DNA from 3 places in the Kitasatospora sp. NPDC058478 genome. Region 1 is predicted to be linked to each of the others. Evidence: predicted binding sites of a transcription regulator. Region 1 holds the regulator's gene; each other region holds the start of a gene.
The links. Region 1 encodes HrcA, which represses chaperone genes, less so after heat shock. Its sites were predicted from a motif close to TTNGCACTCNGNNNNNCNGAGTGCNAA; they were not measured.
Positions count from the first base shown of each region.

Region 1 (3,273 bases):
TCCCACGGCGGTCCTTTCGGGGGAGGGAGTCGGGAGGAGCCAGGAGGGGGGCGGGAGGGCCGCAGGGGGCCGGGGCCTCAGCGGCCGAGCTGCTCGGAGATCTTCGCCAGCTCCGCGAGCCGCTTCTCCAGCGTCGGGTGGGTGGAGAACAGCTGCGAGGCGGTCTCCCGGGCGCTCAGCGCGGGGGCGAAGTAGAAGGCGTTGTAGGGCTGCGCCTGGCGCAGGTCCTTGCTGGGGATGGCGGCGATCTGGCCGGTGACCTTGGTGAGCGCGGAGGCGAGGGCGCTGGGCCGGCCGGTGAGCTGGGCGGCGGCGCGGTCGGCGGCGAGTTCCCGGTAGCGGGACAGGAGCCGGGTGAGCAGGAAGCTGATGGCGTAGACGACCATCGACACCAGCGGGATGATCAGGGCGACGATGGCCGCGTTCTGGTCGTTGTTGTTGCGGTTGCCGCCCATGAACCCGCCGTACATGGCGATCCGGGTCATGGCCCCGGCGAGGACGCCGAGGAAGCCGGCGATGGTCATCACCGCGACGTCCCGGTGGGCGACGTGGGACAGCTCGTGGGCGAGGACGCCCTCCAGTTCCTCGGGCTCCAGCCGGCGCAGCAGGCCGGTGGTGACGCACACCACGGCGTTCTGCGGGTTGCGGCCGGTGGCGAAGGCGTTCGGCATGTCGTTGTCGGCGACCGCCACCCGGGGTTTGGGCATGTCGGCCAGCGCGCAGAGCCGGTCGATGGTGCCGTGCAGTTGCGGGTACTGCTCAGGGGTCACCTGGTGGGCGCCCATCGCCCGTTCGGTGATCTTGTCGCTGAACCAGAACTGGGCCACGAACAGCCCGCCGGAGATCAGGACGATCAGTGGCCAGGCGCCGCGCAGCAGCACGATCAGCAGACCGGTGAAACCGACGTACAGCAGCCCGATCACGAACATCGTCACGACCATGCGGCCGGTCAGGCCGCGGTCGGGCGCGAAACGGGTGTGCTGGCCCGAGCTCGACATTGCTTGCTCCTCCATTCGCCGTCGTCTTCGATGCTGCCACCCGGACGGCCCTGCGGCACCACCCCCGCGCCGGGAACTGCGGGCAGGATCACTCCGGCCGGGCCGTTCCTGCCGTTGGGCCCGGGCCTTACACTGGCAGGTACGGTTTTGGCACTCGCAGGTTCAGAGTGCCAAAGCGGGTGCCGGAGCCGGGATCCTCCCGGAGCGGGCAGCAGCATGCGTGACACGAACGGACAACGTGCGAAGACGGAGGTGTGTGCCCCATGGCCGGTGAGGTTCGCCAGCTGGACGACCGCAAGCTCGCCGTGCTCCGCGCGATCGTCCAGGACTACGTGGGCACCGAGGAGCCGGTCGGCTCCAAGGCCCTGGTGGAGCGGCACAACCTCGGAGTCTCCCCGGCGACCGTGCGCAACGACATGGCGGCGCTGGAGGAGGAGGGCTACATCCACCAGCCGCACACCAGTGCCGGGCGCATCCCCACCGACAAGGGGTACCGCCTGTTCGTCGACAAGCTCGCCGAGGTCAAGCCGATGAGCGCCCCCGAGCGCCGGGCGATCCGGCACTTCCTGGACGGCGCCGTCGACCTGGACGACGTGGTCATGCGGACGGTGCGGCTGCTCGCCCAGCTCACCCGGCAGGTCGCGGTGGTGCAGTACCCCTCGCTGTCGCGGTCCACCGTCCGGCACATCGAGCTGGTGGCGCTGGCCCCGACCAAGGTGATGCTGGTCCTGATCACCAACACCGGCCGGGTCGAGCAGCGGATGGTCGACTGCCCGGGCCCGGTCGGCGAGACGGTCCTGGCGGACCTGCGGGCCCGGATCAACGCGCGGGCCGTCGGCCAGCGGCTGCCGGACGTGCCGGGGTTCCTGGAGGAGCTCCCGGCGGGTTTCGAGCCGCCGGACCGCCCGACCGTCAGCACGGTCCTGGCGACGCTGTTCGAAGCGCTCGCCGAGCAGAACGAGGAGCGGATCATGCTGGCCGGCACGGCCAACCTGACCCGCTTCGGGCACGACTTCCCCCTGACCATCCAGCCGGTGCTGGAAGCCCTGGAGGAGCAGGTCGTCCTGCTCCGCCTCCTGGGTGAGACGGCGGACGCCGCGATGACGGTCCGGATCGGGCGGGAGATCGCCTACGAGGGGCTGAATTCCACCTCGGTGGTGTCGGTCGGTTACGGTTCGGGCGACGAGAGCGTGGCCAAACTGGGTGTGATCGGTCCGACCCGGATGGACTATCCGGGCACAATGGGGGCGGTGCGTGCGGTGGCGCGGTACGTGGGCCAGATCCTGGCCGAGTCGTAGCACAGGCCGCCGTCGGAACCTCTGACGGCGGTGTCCAGTCGCAGCACTACTACAGGCGGAACAAGCGGAGCATTTGGTGGCCACGGACTACTACGCGGTACTCGGCGTCCGACGGGATGCGGGGCAGGACGAGATCAAGAAGGCCTTCCGACGCCTGGCACGCGAACTGCACCCGGACGTCAACCCGGACCCGAAGACGCAGGAGCGGTTCAAGGAGATCAACGCCGCTTACGAGGTGCTCTCCGACCCGCAGAAGCGCCAGGTCTACGACCTCGGCGGTGACCCGCTCTCGCCGGGCGGCGGGGGCGCGGGCGGCTTCGGCGCGGGGGCGGCCGGATTCGGCTTCTCCGACATCATGGACGCCTTCTTCGGCGCCGCGGCCGGCCAGCGCGGCCCGCGCTCGCGCACCCGCCGCGGCCAGGACGCCATGATCCGGCTGGAGATCACCCTGGAGGAGGCCGCCTTCGGCACCACCAAGGAACTCCAGGTCGACACGGCCGTCACCTGCACCACGTGCAGCGGTGAGGGCGCGGCCCCCGGCACCTCCGCGCAGACCTGCGACATGTGTCGCGGCAGGGGCGAGGTCTCCCAGGTCACCCGGTCGTTCCTGGGCCAGGTCATGACCTCCCGGCCCTGCCCGCAGTGCCAGGGCTTCGGCACCGTCGTGCCGACCCCGTGCCCGGAGTGCGCCGGCGACGGCAGGGTCCGCGCCCGGCGCACCCTGACCGTCAAGATCCCGGCCGGTGTCGACAACGGCACCCGGATCCAGCTGGCCGGCGAGGGCGAGGTCGGCCCCGGCGGCGGCCCGGCCGGCGACCTGTACGTCGAGATCGCCGAGACCACCCACACCGTCTTCCAGCGGCGCGGGGACGATCTGCACTGCACCGTCACCATCCCGATGACGGCCGCGTCCCTCGGCACCCAGGTGCCGCTGCAGACCCTGGACGGGCTGGAGGAGCTCGACATCCGGCCCGGCA
Region 1 covers NZ_JBHXML010000007.1:97,062-100,334, reverse strand. Annotated here, with positions in the region: gene ACFWPT_RS05885 (hypothetical protein) at 1-6, opposite strand, end outside; gene htpX (zinc metalloprotease HtpX) at 78-998, opposite strand; gene hrcA (heat-inducible transcriptional repressor HrcA) at 1,262-2,296, shown strand; gene dnaJ (molecular chaperone DnaJ) at 2,373-3,273, shown strand, end outside.

Region 2 (3,273 bases), on a different contig from region 1:
GTCGCCGAGATGGCGTCCTCCAGGCGGTGCTTGCGCTCCTTCAGCTCCACCTCGGTGGCGGCGCCGACCTTGATGACGCAGACGCCGCCGGCCAGCTTGGCCAGGCGCTCCTGCAGCTTCTCGCGGTCCCAGTCGGAGTCGGTGGCGGCGATCTCACCCTTGATCTGGGCGACGCGGCCGGCCACGGCCTCGGTGTCACCGGCACCGTCGACGACGGTGGTCTCGTCCTTGGTGATGGTCACGCGGCGGGCGGTGCCCAGCACGTCCACGCCGACCTGGTCGAGCTTGAGGCCGACCTCCTCGGAGATGACCGTGCCGCCGGTCAGGGTGGCCAGGTCGCCGAGGATCGCCTTGCGGCGGTCGCCGAAGCCCGGGGCCTTGACGGCGACCGCGTTGAAGGTGCCGCGGATCTTGTTCACCACGAGGGTGGACAGCGCCTCGCCGTCGACGTCCTCGGCGATGATCAGCAGCGGCCGGGAGGCACCGCCCTGGAGGATCTTCTCCAGCAGCGGCAGCAGCTCCTGGATGGAGGAGATCTTGCCCTGGTTGATCAGGATGTACGGGTCCTCCAGGACCGCCTCCTGCCGCTCCGCGTCGGTGACGAAGTACGGCGACAGGTAGCCCTTGTCGAACTGCATGCCCTCGGTGAAGTCCAGCTCCACGCCGAAGGTGTTCGACTCCTCGACGGTGATGACACCGTCCTTGCCGACCTTGTCGATCGCCTCGGCGATCAGCTCGCCGACCTGGGTGTCCTGGGCGGAGAGGGACGCGACGGCGGCGACGTCGTCCTTGCCCTCGATCTCGCGGGCCACCGAGAGCAGGTGCTCGGAGACGGCGGCGACGGCCTTGTCGATGCCCTTCTTCAGGGCGGCCGGGCCGGCACCGGCGGCGACGTTGCGCAGACCCTCGTTGACCAGGGCCTGGGCCAGCACGGTGGCGGTGGTGGTGCCGTCACCCGCGACGTCGTTGGTCTTGGTGGCGACCTCCTTGACGAGCTGCGCGCCAAGGTTCTCGTACGGGTCGTCCAGCTCGACCTCACGGGCGATGGTGACACCGTCGTTGGTGATGGTCGGGGCGCCGAACTTCTTGTCGATGACGACGTTGCGGCCCTTGGGGCCGATGGTCACCTTGACGGTGTCGGCCAGCTTGTTGACACCGCGCTCCAGCGAGCGGCGGGCGTCCTCGTTGAACTGCAGGATCTTCGCCATGTTCCCTATTCCCTCGGGGCTTCGGCCGGCCCACCGGCCGCCGGACTACGTGAACCAACAACCACGCCCCGGGCCCCTGTCACTTGGGACACGGATCCGGGGCGGGTCGGAACGACTTACTTCTCGATGATGGCGAGAACGTCGCGAGCGGAGAGAACCAGGTACTCCTCGCCCTGGTACTTCACCTCGGTGCCGCCGTACTTCGAGTACAGGACGATGTCACCGACGGCGACGTCGAGCGGCAGACGCTGGCCGTCCTCGAAGCGACCCGGGCCGACGGCCAGGACGACGCCCTCCTGGGGCTTCTCCTTGGCGGTGTCCGGGATAACCAGGCCGGAGGCCGTGGTGGTCTCGGCGTCGAGCGGCTGGACCACGATGCGGTCCTCAAGCGGCTTGATGGCAACCTTGCTGCTGGTGGTCACGTCCGAGCTCCCCTTCGGAGATTACGGGGTTTCTAACGGGTAGGAGCGAACCTGCGGGCCTGCCGTCGCGGGGGTCAGGCACACGTCTTCGCGTTAGCACTCCCCCAGTGGGGAGTGCCAAGGACGACCATAGGCCGGTGTTAGCACTCAGTCAACCAGAGTGCCAACGGCGCGCCCTGGCGTCCCGAACCGCGGGCGCGCAGCCGTACTCCCGTGCGACCGCCCCGCCCCACCGCGCCGGCACCGTCGGAGCCGGTGGGGCGGCCAACCCGCCAGAATGGCCCCGTGGACACCGAGAACCTCCAGCCCCTGCTGACCCCCGAGGGCCAGGCCCTGCTCGCCGAACTGCGCGAGTTCACGCCCGAGGAGGAGCTGGCGCTGGCCACCAGGCTGCGGCGGGAGCACCCGGCCGAGCTGGTCTCGGCGGCCTTCGGGCAGGCCCGGCTGCGGCAGCGGGCGCGGGCGAAGTTCGGGGCGGACGCCGACCTGATGTACTTCACGCCCAACGGCGTCGAGCAGTCCACCCGGCGCAGCGTGGCCGAGTGGCGGGCGCGCCGCTTCGCCGAGCTGGGCGTCCGCCGGCTGGCCGACCTGTGCTGCGGCATCGGCGGGGACGTGCTGGCGCTGGCCAGGGCCGGGATCGAGGTGCTGGCCGTCGACAAGGACCCGGCGGCCTGCGCCGCCACCGCCGCCAACGCGGCCGCGCTGGGCCTGACCGACCTGGTCCGGGTGCGCTGCGCGGACGTCGCCGAGGTGGACGTCACCGGCTACGACGCGGTGTTCACCGACCCGGCGCGGCGCACGGCGCGCGGCCGGGTGTTCGACCCGGAGGCGTACGCCCCGCCGCTCTCCTGGGCGATCGAGGCCGGCCGCCGGACCCCGATCGGCGCGCTGAAGGTGGCCCCGGGAATCCCGCACGAGGCCGTCCCGGCCGACGCCGAGGCGGAGTGGGTCTCCGACCACGGCGACGTGAAGGAGGCGGTGCTCTGGTTCGGCACCGGGGCCGCCCGCCCGCACCGCGCCACCCTGCTGCCGCAGGCCGCCAGCCTCACCGGCGGCGACCTGCCCGACCCGCCGGCCGGCCCGGTCGGGCGCTACCTGTACGAGCCGGACGGCGCGGTGATCCGGGCCCACCTGGTGGCCGAGGTGGCCGAGCAGGTGGGCGGCCGGCTGATCGACCCGAAGATCGCCTACCTCACCTCGGACCGGCTGGTCGCCACCCCGTACGCGCACGCCTTCGAGCTCACCGACGTGCTGCCGTTCCACATCAAGCGGCTGAAGGCGCTGCTGCGCGAGCGCGGGGTCGGCACGGTGGTGATCAAGAAGCGCGGGATGGCGATCACCCCGGAGGAGCTGCGCCGCCAGCTCAAGCCCTCCGGGCCGAACGCCGTCACGGTGATCCTCAGCCGCACCGACAACGGGCCGCTGATGATGCTCGGCCGGCCCGCCTGAGGCGGCCACGGGGCGGGCGCCCGGACTACGAGGCGGGCGCACCGACTACGAGGCGGGCGCCTGGATGTAGTCCTCCAGCCGGGCCACCGAGAAGCCCTGCTCCTGGATCCGGGCCAGCAGGTCGCCGAACATCTGGGTCATCGTGGCGCCCTTGAGCTCCTTCGGGCCGCGGAAGTGCGCCAGGATGATGT
Region 2 covers NZ_JBHXML010000048.1:12,955-16,227, reverse strand. Annotated here, with positions in the region: gene groL (chaperonin GroEL) at 1-1,208, opposite strand, end outside; gene groES (co-chaperone GroES) at 1,325-1,630, opposite strand; gene ACFWPT_RS25400 (SAM-dependent methyltransferase) at 1,916-3,082, shown strand; gene ACFWPT_RS25395 (polysaccharide deacetylase family protein) at 3,128-3,273, opposite strand, start outside.
Region 2: groES (co-chaperone GroES) is a predicted target of HrcA. The motif match lies at 1,771-1,797, and genes of this name have one in related genera.

Region 3 (3,273 bases), on a different contig from region 1:
TGGGCAGGACAATTTTGGACGTGCCTTGTAGTCTGGGGATTCGCGCGACATCTACGCGCGTATATGTATGATGGTCAGATCACACCCAGCATCTGCCTGAAGCAGAGTTGGCGCGACCGTTCGGCGGCCGCGGTCCGGACCTCGGCCACCACGCCGGGCCGGCCCGGTATCTACCCCGGTCGACGCGCGAGAGGACGACTCTCGGCGCCGTCGGGGCCACCCCATGCCCTGCCGCGCTACCAGGCAGCAGGAAGGACCGACCGTGACGGCCCGCCGAACGGTCGACGACCCCGCGGACACCGCGACCCCGCGTGACACCGCCAACGCCACCCCCGCCGACGGCACCGCCGATGCCGTCGACGCCCCCGCCCCCGTGCGGGTCGGGTACGGCGCACTGCTGCGCACGCCCGGCGCCTGGACGTTCCTGGCACCGGCATTCCTCGCGCGGCTGCCGTACGCGATGCTCAGCATGGGCATCCTGCTGCTCGTCAAGGACACCCACGGCTCGTACGGCACCGCGAGCACCGTCGCGGCCGTCGCCGCCGTCGCCCAGGCCCTGATCGGCCCGCAGACCGGCCGGCTCGCCGACCGGTACGGCCAGACCGCCGTCCTCGTCCCGACCGTCGTGGTGCACGCGGCCTCGGTCGGCGCGCTGATCGCGCTGGCGCTCGGCCACGCACCGGCCTGGAGCCTGTTCCTGGCCGCCGTCCCGGCCGGCGCGAGCGTTCCGCAGATCGGCGCCATGGTCCGGGCCCGCTGGATCGCCGAGTTCACCGCGGACGGCGCGTCCGCCTCGTCCGCGGCCAAGGTGGGCACCGCGTTCGCCTTCGAGTCCGTGACGGACGAGTTCACCTTCGTGATCGGCCCGATCCTGGCCACCGCCGTCGCCACCACGGTCAGCCCCTCGGCCGGGCTGATCGCCGAGGCCACGCTGACCCTCGTCGGCGGTCTGGCCTTCGCCGCCCAGCGGCGCACCGCGCCCGCCCGGGCACTGCCCCAGCCCGGCGTGCGACGCGCCTCCGCGCTCGCCTCCCCCGGCGTCCGGCTGCTGGCCGGGGCCTTCCTCGGGGTGGGCGCCGTGTTCGGCGGCATGCAGGTCTCGGTGAACGCCTTCGCCGACTCGGTCGGGCAGCACGGCGCCGCCGGCACCGTGTACGGGATCTTCGCCGGCGGCTCGATGGTGGCCGGCGTGCTGTACGGCGTGATCGCCTGGCGGCGGTCCGTGCAGCAGCGGATGGTCATGAGCTACGCCCTGCTGGTGCTGGGCTGCTCGACGCTGTGGGCGATGCCCAACCTGGTCGCGCTCGCCGTCGCCGGACTGGTCTGCGGCCTGGCCATCGCGCCGACCCTGATCAGCGGCTACACCCTGGTCGAGACGCTCGTCGCGGACGGCGCCAAGACCGAGGCGTTCACCTGGCTGACCGGCGCCATCGGCCTCGGCCTGGCGGTCGGCCAGATGATCGCCGGGCAGCTGATCGACGGCCACGGGCCGTCCAGCGGGTTCCTGGTGCCGGTGGCCGGCGCCGGCCTGGGCCTGATCGCGCTGATATCACTGCGGCACCTGCTGACCGCGCCGGGCGGGCCTGGTCAGGTCGTCGCGGCCGCACCGGAGCGCGGCACCGCGGCGCAGCTGGTGGGCGCGGCCAAGGGCTGAGCGGGCACGCGGTGGCGCACCGCGCGAAGCCGTGGGCGGCGCGCGGTGGAAGCCGCGCGGAGCCGCGGTGGAGAAGTGTGCGCGGCTCGGCCACGGCTCATCTCACATCGGAGTCGCTGGACTGATTCAGCGGAATGCCGCATCATTGACCATCGTTAGCACTCATCAGGCGAGAGTGCCAGGAGGAAGACAAGTGCCCACGTACCAGTACCAGTGCACCGAGTGCGGCAACGGCCTGGAGGCGGTGCAGAAGTTCACCGACGAGGCGCTGACCACGTGCCCCGACTGCCAGGGACGGCTCCGCAAGGTCTTCTCGGCCGTGGGCGTCGTGTTCAAGGGCTCGGGCTTCTACCGCACCGACAGCCGCTCGTCCTCCAGCAGCACGGTGGGCGCAGGCTCCTCCGGTAGCTCCTCGGCGGCGTCGTCCGGCTCGACCCCGGCGTCGTCCTCGACGTCGTCGACGTCCTCGTCCTCCGGTTCTTCGAGCTCTTCCAGCTCCTCCAGCCCGGCTCCGGCCGCGAGCTGACCTCGGCGCCGGACGCACACAGCGCATCGACAAGGCCCGCCACCCCGCGTTCTCCGCGGGGCGGCGGGCCTTCGTCGTCCCTGCTCGCTGTCACCACTCGCCGCCCCGGTTCGTCATCCCGGGCGGGCCGGATGCACTCGTGCGGGTGTACGAATTCATCCACAGGGCCCGAGTTGTCCACAGGCTGCGGATAACGGCTTTCCGGGGCGGCGCGCGGCGCACATCGTAGGGGTCGCCGGAGAACGACCGGCCCGCACAGGGGCGGCCCCCCACGACCTCGGTGGTGACCATGACGACCATGAGCCTCTCCGTACCGCTGCCCGCACCCACCGTGCCGCCCCGGCGGGAGGTGCCGCGCTTCCCCCCGATCCGGCGCGGGGCCGGCGGGTGGCACCGCTGGCGGCACGCCGTACGACGCCGGGCCGGGGTGCCCGCGCTGGTGCTGCTCGCGGTGGCCGCGGCGCTCGCGGTCGGGCCCGCACGGGCCGGGCTGCCGTCGCCGCCGGGCGGCCCGGTGGGCCGGACGGGTTGTCAATCCGGTCCGACGGAAGATCACCCGTAACCGGGCAACGACTTCGTCGTTCACGGCGGCATGAAAGGCTTCAAGCAATTCCTGCTGCGTGGAAACGTCGTCGAATTCGCCGTCGCCGTCGTCATCGGCGCGGCCTTCACCAACATCGTCAACGCCTTCGTCAAGGGCGTCATCAATCCGATCGTCGGCGTCTTCGGAACGAAGGATCTGGCGTCCTACAGTTCCTGCCTCAAGGGGCCCTGCGAGCTGAACGCCACCGGCGAGGTCACGTCCGGAATCCTCATCCTGTGGGGATCGGTGCTCAGCGCCCTGCTGCAGTTCCTGATCACGGCGGCCGTCGTCTACTTCGTCCTGATCGTGCCCATGAACAGGCTGGCCGCCAGGCGGAAGAGCACCGCCGAGACGATGGCGGAGGCCGAGGCCAAGGAGGTCCAACTGCTCACCGAGATCCGCGACGCGCTGGTCACCCCGCAGCGCTGAGCACCGCTCCTCAGTCCCCGTGGTGCGGCGGGCGCTGGCTCAGGTACCAGTCCAGCCCCCGCCCACCGCTCTCCCCCGCCC
Region 3 covers NZ_JBHXML010000067.1:8,669-11,941, forward strand. Annotated here, with positions in the region: gene ACFWPT_RS31135 (MFS transporter) at 263-1,654, shown strand; gene ACFWPT_RS31140 (FmdB family zinc ribbon protein) at 1,848-2,180, shown strand; gene ACFWPT_RS31145 (hypothetical protein) at 2,479-2,742, shown strand; gene mscL (large conductance mechanosensitive channel protein MscL) at 2,773-3,192, shown strand; gene ACFWPT_RS31155 (hypothetical protein) at 3,203-3,273, opposite strand, start outside.
Region 3: ACFWPT_RS31140 (FmdB family zinc ribbon protein) is a predicted target of HrcA. The motif match lies at 1,810-1,836, and genes of this name have one in related genera.